Regions from separate parts of the Streptomyces sp. NPDC005017 genome, predicted to be linked through region 2. Evidence: predicted binding sites of a transcription regulator. Region 2 holds the regulator's gene; each other region holds the start of a gene.
What was found. The regulator HrcA, encoded in region 2, represses chaperone genes, less so after heat shock. The targets are predictions, from matches to a motif close to TTNGCACTCNGNNNNNCNGAGTGCNAA.
Positions count from the first base shown of each region.

Region 1: a site for HrcA is predicted at 2,636-2,662, ahead of groES (co-chaperone GroES). Genes of this name have one in related genera too.
Region 3: a site for HrcA is predicted at 2,352-2,378, ahead of groL (chaperonin GroEL). Genes of this name have one in related genera too.

Region 1 is NZ_JBIALD010000001.1:24,042-28,283, reverse strand. It holds gene ACFYR0_RS00090 (ester cyclase) at 1-346, shown strand, start outside; gene groL (chaperonin GroEL) at 432-2,054, opposite strand; gene groES (co-chaperone GroES) at 2,181-2,489, opposite strand; gene ACFYR0_RS00075 (polysaccharide deacetylase family protein) at 3,010-3,909, opposite strand.
Region 2 is NZ_JBIALD010000001.1:513,161-517,402, reverse strand. It holds gene ACFYR0_RS02190 (nitronate monooxygenase) at 1-146, opposite strand, end outside; gene dnaJ (molecular chaperone DnaJ) at 393-1,526, opposite strand; gene hrcA (heat-inducible transcriptional repressor HrcA) at 1,527-2,543, opposite strand; gene ACFYR0_RS02175 (MBL fold metallo-hydrolase) at 2,722-3,453, shown strand; gene ACFYR0_RS02170 (DUF3097 domain-containing protein) at 3,485-4,242, shown strand, end outside.
Region 3 is NZ_JBIALD010000010.1:121,577-125,818, reverse strand. It holds gene ACFYR0_RS17490 (NADH:flavin oxidoreductase) at 1-364, opposite strand, end outside; gene groL (chaperonin GroEL) at 567-2,189, opposite strand; gene ACFYR0_RS17480 (cold-shock protein) at 2,515-2,718, opposite strand; gene ACFYR0_RS17475 (MoaD/ThiS family protein) at 3,167-3,442, opposite strand; gene thrC (threonine synthase) at 3,439-4,242, opposite strand, start outside.

The DNA.
Region 1 (4,242 bases), 490 kb from region 2:
CCTGATCGCCGAGCACTACCACGACCACGACCCCTCCAACGAGCAGGACGTCCTCGGGCTGGACAACATCCGGCGCGAGATGCTGATGTGGCGCGGGGCGTTCGACTTCGCGTTCACCGTGGAGGACCTGGTCTGCGAGGGCGACCGGGTCTGTGTGCGCTGGTTCTGGAAGGGCACCAACAAGGCCGACTTCCTCGGCATCCCGGCCACCGGCAAGGAGTGCACCATGACCGGCACGACGGTCTTCCGCTGCGGCGGCGACGGCAAGATCGCCGAGGGCTGGTGGGAGTACGACCGTCTGGGCCTGATCTCCCAGCTGGGCGCGCTGGACGCACTGGAGCAGTAGGGCTCGCGGCGGGCTCCGCTGCCTGACAGCCGGAAGGCCCGGCACCCCCAACCGGGTGCCGGGCCTTCTGGTGGTGCGTGGTGCGTCAGTGCGAGTGGCCGTGGCCGTGGCCCGCCTCGGCCGGCTCCTCTTCCTTCTTCTCGACGACCAGGGTCTCGGTCGTCAGGAGGAGGGAGGCGATGGAGGCGGCGTTCTCCAGGGCGGAGCGGGTGACCTTGACCGGGTCGATGACGCCCTGCTTGACCAGGTCGCCGTACTCGCCGGTGGCGGCGTTGTAGCCGTTGCCCTTCTCCAGGTCGGCGACCTTGGAGACGATGACGTAGCCCTCGAGGCCGGCGTTCTCGGCGATCCAGCGCAGCGGCTCGACGGCGGCGCGGCGGACGACGGAGACACCGGTGGCCTCGTCGCCGGTCTTGCCGAGGTTGCCCTCGAGGACCTTCACGGCGTGGACGAGCGCGGAGCCACCACCGGAGACGATGCCCTCCTCGACCGCGGCGCGGGTCGCGGAGATGGCGTCCTCCAGACGGTGCTTCTTCTCCTTCAGCTCCACCTCGGTGGCGGCGCCGACCTTGATCACGCACACGCCGCCAGCCAGCTTCGCGAGGCGCTCCTGGAGCTTCTCGCGGTCCCAGTCGGAGTCGGTGTTCTCGATCTCGGCCTTGATCTGGTTGACGCGGCCCGCGACGTCCTCGGAGTTGCCCGCGCCGTCGACCAGCGTGGTGTCGTCCTTGGTGACGGTCACGCGGCGGGCGCTGCCCAGCACGTCCAGACCGGCCTGGTCGAGCTTGAGGCCGACCTCCTCGGAGATGACCGTGGCGCCGGTGAGGACCGCCATGTCCTGGAGCATCGCCTTGCGGCGGTCACCGAAGCCGGGGGCCTTGACCGCGACCGCGTTGAAGGTGCCGCGGATCTTGTTCACGACGAGGGTGGACAGGGCCTCGCCCTCGACGTCCTCGGCGATGATCAGCAGCGGGCGGGAGCCACCGGACTGGATGACCTTCTCCAGCAGCGGCAGCAGGTCCTGGATCGAGGAGATCTTGCCCTGGTTGATGAGGATGTAGGGCTCCTCCAGGACCGCCTCCATGCGCTCCTGGTCCGTCACGAAGTACGGCGACAGGTAGCCCTTGTCGAAGGCCATGCCCTCGGTGAAGTCCAGCTCCAGGCCGAAGGTGTTGGACTCCTCGACGGTGATGACACCGTCCTTGCCGACCTTGTCCATCGCCTCGGCGATGAGCTCGCCGACCTGCTGGTCCTGGGCGGACAGCGCGGCGACGGCGGCGATGTCGGACTTCTCCTCGATCGGCCGGGCGGTCGCGAGCAGGTCCTCGGAGACGGCGGCGACGGCCGCGTCGATGCCCTTCTTCAGGGCGGCCGGGGAGGCGCCGGCGGCGACGTTCTTCAGGCCCTCGCGGACGAGCGCCTGGGCCAGCACGGTGGCGGTGGTCGTACCGTCACCCGCGATGTCGTTGGTCTTGGTCGCCACCTCCTTCACCAGCTGCGCGCCGAGGTTCTCGTACGGGTCCTCGACCTCGACCTCGCGGGCGATGGTCACACCGTCGTTGGTGATGGTGGGGGCGCCGAACTTCTTGTCGATCACGACGTTGCGGCCCTTGGGACCGATCGTCACCTTGACCGTGTCCGCAAGCTTGTTGACGCCACGCTCAAGGGCGCGACGGGCGTCCTCGTCGAACTTCAGGATCTTCGCCATGGCAGCGGTAGCCCTCTCGGAAAAGTCTGGGGTAAAGAAACTGCGCCCCGGGCGCCCGGCTACTCATCGGTCGCGGGGGCCAGGGGCGCAGTGGAAAGCAAAGGTGCTTCGCGGGAAGCGAGGTGTTTACTTCTCGATGATCGCGAGAACGTCGCGAGCCGAGAGAACGAGGTACTCCTCGTTGTTGTACTTCACCTCGGTGCCGCCGTACTTGCTGTACAGGACCACGTCGCCGACCTGGACGTCGAGCGGCAGACGGTTGCCGTCCTCGAAGCGGCCCGGGCCCACGGCGAGGACGACGCCCTCCTGGGGCTTCTCCTTCGCGGTGTCCGGGATGACCAGGCCGGAGGCCGTGGTCTGCTCGGCGTCGAGCGGCTGGACCACGATGCGGTCCTCGAGCGGCTTGATGGCAACCTTGGAGCTGGTGGTCGTCACGATCCGACCTCCCCCTTCGGAGATCTCACGGGGTTAACTGTCTGAGGTGGCGACCAGGTGGATCCGTCGTCGCGGGTGCCGGACCTGCCCGTCGCGTGTTTGGCACTCTCCGGTGGGGAGTGCCAGAGCCGAGACTATGACCGGGGTTAGCACTCGGTCAAGCGGAGTGCCAATTGACGTCCGGCGCGGCGCGTTCTCTCCAGGCGCTCACAGGTAGTCCTCCAGCCTCCCCACCGTCAGCCCGTGCCGCTGGATCTCCCGCAGCACGGCGGCCGTACGGTCGCGCAGGGGCGGGTCGGCGGGGTCGTGGGAGGACAGCGAGACGATCGCGCCGGGGGCGAGCCCTGCGGGGGCGCGGGTGCCGGTGACGGTCGCGCTCCAGCGGACGACCGCCGCGATGCCGCAGTCGGCGGCGGCCCGCAGCGTGATGGTGTCGTAGGCGCCGTGCGGCGGGCGGACCGTGCGCAGCCTGCGAGGAGGGCGGTCAGGGCGAGCGCGGCCGCGATCGGGTGCCTCACCCTCACAGGTAGTCCTCCAGCCGTGCGACCGCGTAGCCCTCGTCCGTCACCTTGCGCAGGAACCGGCGGATCATGTCGGACATGGTGCCCTTCCACTGGTCCTTGCCGCGGAAGTGGCTGAGGACGATGTCGCCGGGGTGCAGGGCGCGGTCCGGCTCGCGGTACTCCCAGCGGTCGACGAAGACCTCCTGGTTCCACAGCGGGGCGTACTTCAGGCCGCAGGCCTTAGCGGCGCGCAGGGTGTCCCGGTTGTAGCTGCCGAAGGGCGGGCGGAACAGCACGGGGCGCTTGCCGTAGCGCTTCTCGATGACGTCCTGCATGCCGCAGATCTCGTGCTTCTGGCGGGCGTAGGACAGGGCGCGCATGTACGGGTGGTGCAGGGTGTGGTTGTTCAGGACCACGCCCCGGTCCTGCATCCGCCCGAAGTACCCGTAGTCCTCCTTGACCAGGTAGTCGCTGAGGAAGGCGGTGTACGGGATCTTCAGGTCGCTCATCATCCGCAGGAAGGCCGGGTCCTTCTCGGCGCCGTCGTCGATGGTGAGGAAGACGACCTTGTCCCTGGTGGGGACGGTGGTGAAGACCGGGGGGAGGCCCAGCTCCTCGTGGCCGTCGACCTCGAAGCCCCTGCGGGTGCCGATCACCGGCTTCCTCGCGGGCGGGGCCGGGGGCGTCAGCGGCATGCGGGTCAGCCCCCAGCGCCTGGTGGCGGCCGCGCGGGCGGTGTGGTCGGCGCGCAGGCGGTCGGCGTAGGAGTCCAGGGCGCGCGCCGGGGGCGCCTCGAGGTGCGGCTGCTGCCCGGGGGCGGGCCGCGCCGCGGAGGCCTCGGGGCCAGCGCCCTCGGCGCATCCGGAGGCGATGGCGGAGGCGACGAGCACGGCGAGCGCGGCGCGGACGCGCGGCACGCGAGGAGCGGGCCTCCGCCGGCGCCCCGCGGAACGTCCCCGGCGGCCGGAGGGACCCCCGCCGCCGCCCCCTGCGGCATCGCGGAACCGTTCGGCCCGTGACCCGTCCGGGCCGCCCCCGGAGAAACCACCCGCCCCGGACTCCAGAACACCCGCTCCCCCGGACCCCGGGCCGCCCGCTCCCCCGGACCCCGGGCCGCCCGTTCCTCCGGGCCCCGACCCACCCGCCCCACCGGACCCCAGACCACCCGCTCCCCCGGACGCTGGGCCGACCGTTCCCCCGGACCCCGACCCGACCGTTCCCCCGGACGCCGGGCCGACCGCTCCCCCGCG
Region 2 (4,242 bases):
CCGTCCGTCGTCTTGTACCCGGCGGCCAGGAAGCCGAGCCCTCCGGCCTCGGACACGGCGGCGGCGAGCTGCGGCACGGAGACGCCGCCCGCCATGGGGGCCTGCACGATCGGAAGGGGGAGAAGACCGGTCAGCGCGGAGGACATGCCCGCATGTTGTCACGTCCTTCGAACAAGTCCGAATCGGGACTTCCGGGAGGCATAGGCCTGTGGCACGGGTGGCTTTCACCTGTTTGCGAGAGCCACCCGAGCCGTACGGCGAAACCGTCGGGCGCCGTCGGTCAGCGACCGTTGAACGCGTCCTTCAACCGCCAGAACAGTCCCTGCTGCCCCGGCTGACCGTGCCCGCCCGGGGGCCGACCCCCGGACCCCCGGCAGCCGGCCCGACACCCGTCAGCGACCGTTGAACGCGTCCTTCAACCGCGAGAACAACCCCTGCTGCCCCGGCTGGAACTGTCCCTGGGGGCGTTCCTCGCCGCGGAGTTTGGCCAGCTCGCGCAGCAGGCGCTCCTGCTCCGGGTCGAGCTTGTTCGGGGTCTGGACCTCGACGTGGACGATGAGGTCGCCGCGGCCGCCGCCGCGCAGGTGCGTGACGCCCCGGTTGTGCAGCGGGATCGACTGGCCGGACTGGGTGCCGGGCCGGATGTCGACCTCCTCCATGCCGTCGAGCGTCTCCAGCGGCACCTTCGTGCCGAGGGCCGCCGCCGTCATCGGGATGGTCACCGTGCAGTGCAGGTCGTCGCCGCGCCGCTGGAACGTCGAGTGCGGCAGCTCGTGGATCTCGACGTAGAGGTCGCCGGCCGGACCACCGCCGGGGCCGACCTCGCCCTCGCCGGCGAGCTGGATCCGGGTGCCGTTGTCGACACCGGCCGGGATCTTCACCGTCAGGGTCCGGCGGGAGCGGACCCGGCCGTCACCGGCGCACTCCGGGCACGGGGTCGGCACGACGGTGCCGAAGCCCTGGCACTGCGGACAGGGCCGCGAGGTCATGACCTGGCCCAGGAAGGACCGGGTGACCTGGGAGACCTCACCACGGCCGCGGCACATGTCGCAGGTCTGCGCGGAGGTGCCCGGCGCCGCGCCCTCGCCGCTGCACGTGGTGCAGACGATGGCCGTGTCGACCTGGATGTCCTTGGTCGTGCCGAAGGCCGCCTCGTCGAGCTCGACCTCGATCCGGATCATCGCGTCCTGGCCGCGCCGCGTACGCGAACGCGGGCCGCGCTGGGACGCCGTGCCGAAGAACGCGTCCATGATGTCCGAGAAGTTGCCGAAGCCGCCCGCGCCGAAGCCCGCGCCCGCGCCGCCGGCCTGCGAGAGCGGGTCGCCGCCGAGGTCGTAGACCTGCTTCTTCTGCGGGTCCGACAGCACCTCGTAGGCGGCGTTGATCTCCTTGAACCGCTCCTGGGTCTTCGGGTCCGGGTTCACGTCCGGGTGCAGCTCGCGCGCGAGCCGCCGGAAGGCCTTCTTGATCTCATCCTGCGACGCGTCGCGACGCACGCCGAGAACGGCGTAGTAGTCCGTGGCCACTTACGACTCCGCCAGGATCTGTCCGACGTAACGTGCCACTGCGCGTACCGCTCCCATCGTTCCCGGGTAATCCATGCGGGTCGGTCCGACCACGCCGAGCTTGGCGACTGCCTCGCCGCCCGAACCGTAGCCCACCGACACCACCGACGTGGAGTTGAGTCCCTCGTAGGCGTTCTCGTGACCGATGCGCACGGTCATGCCCGAATCCCCCGCCTCGCCCAGGAGCTTGAGGAGCACGACCTGCTCCTCGAGGGCCTCCAGGACGGGACGGATGGTGAGGGGGAAGTCATGTCCGAAGCGCGTCAGATTGGCGGTGCCGCCGATCATCAGCCGCTCCTCGGTCTGTTCGACGAGCGTCTCCAGGAGGGTGGAGAGGACCGTCTGGACCGTGCCGCGGTCCTCCGGTTCGAAGGCCTCCGGCAGATCCTGCACCAGCGGGGGCACATCCGTGAAGCGCCGGCCCGCCACCCGGCTGTTCAGCCGCGCCCGCAGATCCGCGAGCGAGGCCTCGCCGAACGGCGCCGGGCAGTCGACCATCCGCTGCTCGACCCGGCCGGTGTCGGTGATCAGCACCAGCATCACCCGGGCCGGGGCCATCGACAGCAGCTCGACGTGCCGGACCGTGGACCGGGTCAGCGAGGGGTACTGCACGACGGCCACCTGCCGGGTGAGCTGCGCGAGCAGCCGCACCGTGCGGGCCACGACGTCGTCGAGGTCGACGGCGCCGTCGAGGAAGTTCTGGATCGCCCGCTTCTCGGGGGCGGTGAGCGGCTTGACCTCGGCGAGCTTGTCGACGAACAGCCGGTAGCCCTTGTCGGTCGGGATCCGTCCGGCGCTGGTGTGCGGCTGCGCGATGAAGCCCTCGTCCTCCAGGGCCGCCATGTCGTTGCGCACGGTCGCCGGGGAGACGCCGAGGTTGTGGCGCTCGGTGAGGGCCTTGGAGCCGACCGGCTCCTCGGTTCCGACGTAGTCCTGGACGATGGCGCGCAGCACCTGGAGCCTTCGTTCACTGAGCATCGCGCACACCTCCAGCAGTCGTCACCCTGGCGCTCTGTCCCTCTGTTGCCCCCGCCTGGCACTCGGAACATGGGAGTGCCAGCCTCACCGGCCCAGTGTACGGCTGTCGGGTGGCCCCCCGGCAAGACCGGTCCCGTACGACCGTGCCCCGCGAGGGCGTCACCGTTAGCGTCGCGGTATGACGGTGACTTGGGAAGACCTGGGATGGGAGCCGCTGGCCACAGGGGTCGGCCGGTGCCGGCTCCCGGTGTGGGACTGCACGGCGGGGCTGGTCCTCGGAGACGGCGCGGCGCTCCTGATCGACGCGGGTTCGAGCCTGTCTGAAGGGAAACTGCTGCGGACGCGGGCCGCATGGCTGGCCGGCCGCGATGTGACCCATCTCGCGCTCACCCACCCCCACTTCGACCATGTCTTCGGCGCTGCGGCGTTCCCGGACGCGGAGGTGTTCGGCGCGGTGGGTGTGGACGGGGCCCTGACCGGGGCCCGCGCGGGCGACGAACTGCGCGCGGACGCGGTGCGCCACGGTCTGGACGCCGAGGCGGCGCGCGAGGCCTCGGCCGCGCTGGCCGCGCCCCGCCACCACGTCACCGGCGAGTGGACCCTGGACCTGGGCGGCGGCCGCCAGGTCCTGCTGGCCAACGTCGGCCCCGGCCACACCGCCCACGACCTCGCGGTCCTGGTCCCCGGTTCGCCCGAGGTCGTCTTCTGCGGCGATCTGGTCGAGGAGTCCGGCGAGCCGCAGGCGGGCCCGGACGCGGTGCCCTCCCGCTGGCCGGACGCGCTGGACCGGCTGCTCGCCCTGGGCGGCGAGGACGCGCTGTACGTCCCCGGTCACGGAGCGGTGGTGGACGCCGCGTTCGTCCGGCGGCAGCGGGACGAGCTGGCGCGGCGGTTCGGCGTGTCGCCCTGACGGGGCCCCGGCTTCTCCTATCGTCATCCGAATGCGCCAGTACTCCGCCGACCTCACCCCGCCGTGGAAGAAGCCCCAGCCGGTTCCCGAGGTCCCGGCCGAGCCGGGTCTGGTGGTCGAGGAGCCCGGCACCGGCTTCTGCGGCGCGGTGATCCGCTGCGAGGCGGGCACGGTGACCCTGGAGGACCGCTTCGGCAAGCACCGCGTGTTCCCGCTGGAGCCGCGCGGCTTCCTGCTGGAGGGGCGGGCGGTGACGCTCGTGCGCCCGTCCTCCGCCCCCGCCCGCCCCGCCCGTACGGCGTCCGGTTCGGTGGCCGTGCCCGGCGCCCGCGCGCGGGTGGCCCGGGCCGGGCGGATCTACGTGGAGGGCCGCCACGACGCCGAGCTCGTCGAGAAGGTCTGGGGCGACGACCTGCGGATCGAGGGCGTGGTCGTGGAGTACCTGGAGGGCGTGGACGACCTCCCGGCGATCGTCGCGGAGTTCGCCCCCGGTCCGGACGCCCGCCTCGGCGTCCTGGTGGACCATCTCGTGCCGGGCTCCAAGGAGTGGCGCATCGCGCAGGAGGTGACCGGCGAACACGCCCTGGTGGTGGGCCACCCCTACGTCGACATCTGGGAGGCCGTGAAACCGGCGTCCCTGGGGATCGCCGAGTGGCCCCGCGTCCCGCGCGGCCAGGACTGGAAGACGGGCGTGTGCCGGGCCCTGGGCTGGCCGCCGGAGAACACCGGCGCGGTGTGGCAGGCGATCCTGGGACGGGTCGGGTCGTACAAGGACCTGGAGCCGGAGCT
Region 3 (4,242 bases), on a different contig from region 2:
TGCGGACCATGCCGATGTGCCACAGCTGCGGCACGATCCGCCCGCCCGCCGCGTGCACGGCCTCCGCGACCTTCGCCCACCCGGCCAGCTGCTCCTCCCCGTGGAACCGCGGGATCCGGGTGCTCTGTCCCGCCGAGTCGTGGCCGACGTACGTCCCCTCGGTGACGACCAGGCCGACGCCTGCCGCGGCCCGGCGGCCGTAGTAGGAGGCGACGTCCTCGCCGGGCACACCGCCGGGCGAGAACATACGGGTCATGGGCGCCATGGCGATGCGGTTCGGGACGGTCAGGCCGTTGATCGAGACGGGCCGGGAGAGGATCTCGGCCGCGCGGGAGGCGGCGGACTCGGTGGCGGTGGCGGTCATGCGGGGGCTCCTCGGGACGTGCTCGGCTAACCGGTTGGTATGTGCGCGTGCATCGTTGCACTGCCTTAAGTAAGTTCTCACGCCGGTCCGCGCATTCCCAGTCCCGTCCGGCTGTGACGCCGGACACGCCCGAGGGCGGCACCCCCCTCTCGGGGGGTGCCGCCCTCGGTCCGCAGGACGGTCGATCGAACCCGTGGGCCGATCAGAAGTCCATGTCACCGCCCGGCATGCCGCCACCGGCGGGCGCGGCGGCCTTCTCCGGCTTGTCGGCGATGACGGCCTCGGTGGTGAGGAACAGCGCGGCGATCGACGCGGCGTTCTGCAGCGCGGAACGCGTCACCTTCGCCGGGTCGATGATGCCCTCGGCGATCATGTCGACGTACTCACCCGTGGCGGCGTTCAGACCGTGGCCGACGGCCAGGTTGCGCACCTTCTCCACGACGACGCCGCCCTCGAGACCACCGTTGACGGCGATCTGCTTCAGCGGGGCCTCGAGCGCGAGCTTCACGGCGTTGGCGCCGGTCGCCTCGTCACCCTCCAGGTCCAGCTTCTCGAACACCTGGGAGGCCTGGAGCAGGGCCACGCCGCCACCGGCGACGATGCCCTCCTCGACGGCCGCCTTGGCGTTGCGCACGGCGTCCTCGATGCGGTGCTTGCGCTCCTTGAGCTCCACCTCGGTGGCGGCACCGGCCTTGATGACCGCGACGCCGCCCGCGAGCTTGGCCAGGCGCTCCTGGAGCTTCTCGCGGTCGTAGTCGGAGTCGCTGTTCTCGATCTCGGCGCGGATCTGGTTCACGCGGCCGCCCACCTGCTCCGAGGAGCCGGCGCCGTCGACGACGGTGGTCTCGTCCTTGGTGATGACGACCTTGCGGGCGCGGCCCAGGAGGTCCAGGGACGCGTTCTCCAGCTTGAGGCCGACCTCCTCGGAGATGACCTCGCCGCCCGTGAGGATGGCGATGTCGCCGAGCATGGCCTTGCGGCGGTCACCGAAGCCCGGGGCCTTGACGGCGACGGACTTGAAGGTGCCGCGGATCTTGTTGACGACCAGGGTCGACAGGGCCTCGCCCTCGACGTCCTCGGCGATGATCAGCAGCGGCTTGCCCGACTGCATGACCTTCTCCAGCAGCGGGAGGAGGTCCTTGACCGAGGAGATCTTGGAGTTGGCGATGAGGATGTACGGGTCCTCGAGCACCGCCTCCATGCGCTCCATGTCGGTCGCGAAGTAGGCGGAGATGTAGCCCTTGTCGAAGCGCATGCCCTCGGTGAGCTCGAGCTCCAGACCGAAGGTCTGCGACTCCTCGACCGTGATGACGCCTTCCTTGCCGACCTTGTCCATCGCCTCGGCGATGAGCTCGCCGATCTGCGTGTCGGCGGCGGAGATGGAGGCGGTGGAGGCGATCTGCTCCTTGGTCTCGACCTCCTTGGCCTGGTCGAGCAGGGCGCCGGAGACGGCCTCGACGGCCTTCTCGATGCCGCGCTTGAGGGCCATCGGGTTGGCACCGGCGGCCACGTTGCGCAGGCCCTCGCGGACGAGCGCCTGGGCGAGGACGGTGGCGGTGGTCGTACCGTCGCCGGCGACGTCGTCCGTCTTCTTGGCGACTTCCTTGACCAGCTCGGCGCCGATCTTCTCGTACGGGTCCTCGAGCTCGATCTCCTTGGCGATGGAGACACCATCGTTAGTGATCGTGGGGGCGCCCCACTTCTTCTCGAGGACGACGTTGCGACCCTTGGGGCCGAGCGTCACCTTGACGGCGTCCGCGAGCTGGTTCATGCCGCGCTCGAGGCCGCGCCGCGCCTCCTCGTCGAACGCGATGATCTTGGCCATGTGAAGTGGTCCCTCCAGGACTGGGGGTGATTCCTTCGGACCGCGCCCGCGCCCGCGACGGACGGCTCGCGGGCCCCGTGGTTCCTTGCCCCACACGGCCTGCGGGCCTCACCGACCCGGTCCTCGTTGTCACTCTCACCTTCAGAGTGCTAACGCCAATGATTAGCACTCGCCCCTGCCGAGTGCAAGCGGCTCCAGGGGATCGGAAGCGGCTCTCAGCCCCACGCGAACACGAGCGGGCGCACACGGGCGGGCGCACGGACGGGCGCACACGAGCGAAGGGCCCGCACCTCACGGGTGCGGGCCCTTCACAAAGAAAGAACGTTCAGGCGGTGACGCGAACCATGTCGGCCTGCGGGCCCTTCTGACCCTGCGAGATCTCGAACTCGACCCGCTGGCCCTCTTCCAGGGTGCGGTAGCCGTCCATCTGAATCGCGCTGTAGTGGACGAAGACGTCCGCACCACCGTCGACCGCGATGAAGCCGTACCCCTTCTCCGCGTTGAACCACTTGACGGTGCCCTGAGCCATGCCTAACTCCCCTATTACTGGCCCTTGCACAGATCCGCACTTCGCGGACCCGGGTCAGACCTCACCCCCCATACCCGGGGGCGTGCGCCGGAACGCGTCGACCGCGGCTGAATGTATCTGTCCAACTGCCGTCTGCAACAGGTCAATCGGACGAGAATTCAGGACGCGACCGGTCGGGAGTTTACCGAGAATTCACCCGAATTCCGGGCAAGTCGGGCCACACAAAGGGGATGAACGACGCAAAACCGCCGCACAGTTTGGCCACTTCTCGTCGGTTCCCCGACGGAACGCCTGGCGGAACTCATATGCGTCCGGCATACGAAAGGGGCGGCTTCCCCAACTCTACCGTGCTCAACCATGCAGAATTGCCCCCTCCGCTTCTCTCGCGGAGGGGGCAATTCGATGAACTCTCAGTTACCACCGTTACCGAAGGTAATTGCGGGCGGGATCAGCCGCCGGCGACCGCGGGAATGATGGAGACGCCGGCACCGTCCGGCGTGGCGGTCTCCAGGCCCTGCTCGAAGCGCACGTCGTCGTCGTTGACGTACACGTTCACGAACCGGCGCAGCCTGCCCTGGTCGTCCAGGACCCGGGCGGCGATGCCCGTGTGGTTCTTCTCCAGGTCGGCGATGACCTCGGAGAGGTTCGCGCCCTCGGCGGGAACCTCCGCCTGACCACCGGTGTAGGTGCGCAGGATGGTGGGGATGCGGACGGTCACGCTCATGAAAGGCCAGCCTCTCGGAAGGAGTCCAGGTTGGGGCGGATGGTGGCGGTCAGACCGGTGCCGGCCACCGCGTCGAGGGTCTTCAGACCGTCACCGGTGTTCAGGACCACGGTCGTCAGCGAGGGGTCGAGGACACCGCTCTCGATCAGCTTCCTCGTCACACCGACGGTCACGCCGCCGGCCGTCTCGGCGAAGATGCCCTCGGTCCGGGCGAGCAGCTTGATCGCGTCCACGATCTGCCCGTCCGTCACGTCCTCCACCACGCCGCCGGTGCGGCGGGCGATGTCGAGGACGTAGGGCCCGTCGGCCGGGTTGCCGATGGCCAGCGACTTGGCGATGGTGTCCGGCTTCTGCGGCCGCACCACGTCGTGCCCGGCCTTGAAGGCGGTGGACACCGGCGAGCAGCCCTCGGCCTGGGCACCGAAGATCTTGTACGGCCGGTCCTCGACCAGGCCCAGCCTCACCAGCTCCTGGAGGCCCTTGTCGATCTTGGTGAGCTGCGAGCCGGACGCGATCGGCACGACGATCTGGTCGGGCAGCCGCCACCCCAGCTGCTCGCAGATCTCGTACGCGAGGGTCTTGGAGCCCTCCGCGTAGTACGGCCGCAGGTTGACGTTGACGAAGCCCCAGCCCTCGCCGGCCGGGTCGCCGATGAGCTCGGAGCAGAAGCGGTTGACGTCGTCGTAGTTGCCTTCGATGCCGACCAGCTCGCCGCCGTAGACCGCGGCCATGACGACCTTGCCCTGCTCCAGGTCGTGCGGGATGAACACACAGGACCGGAAGCCGGCGCGGGCCGCCGC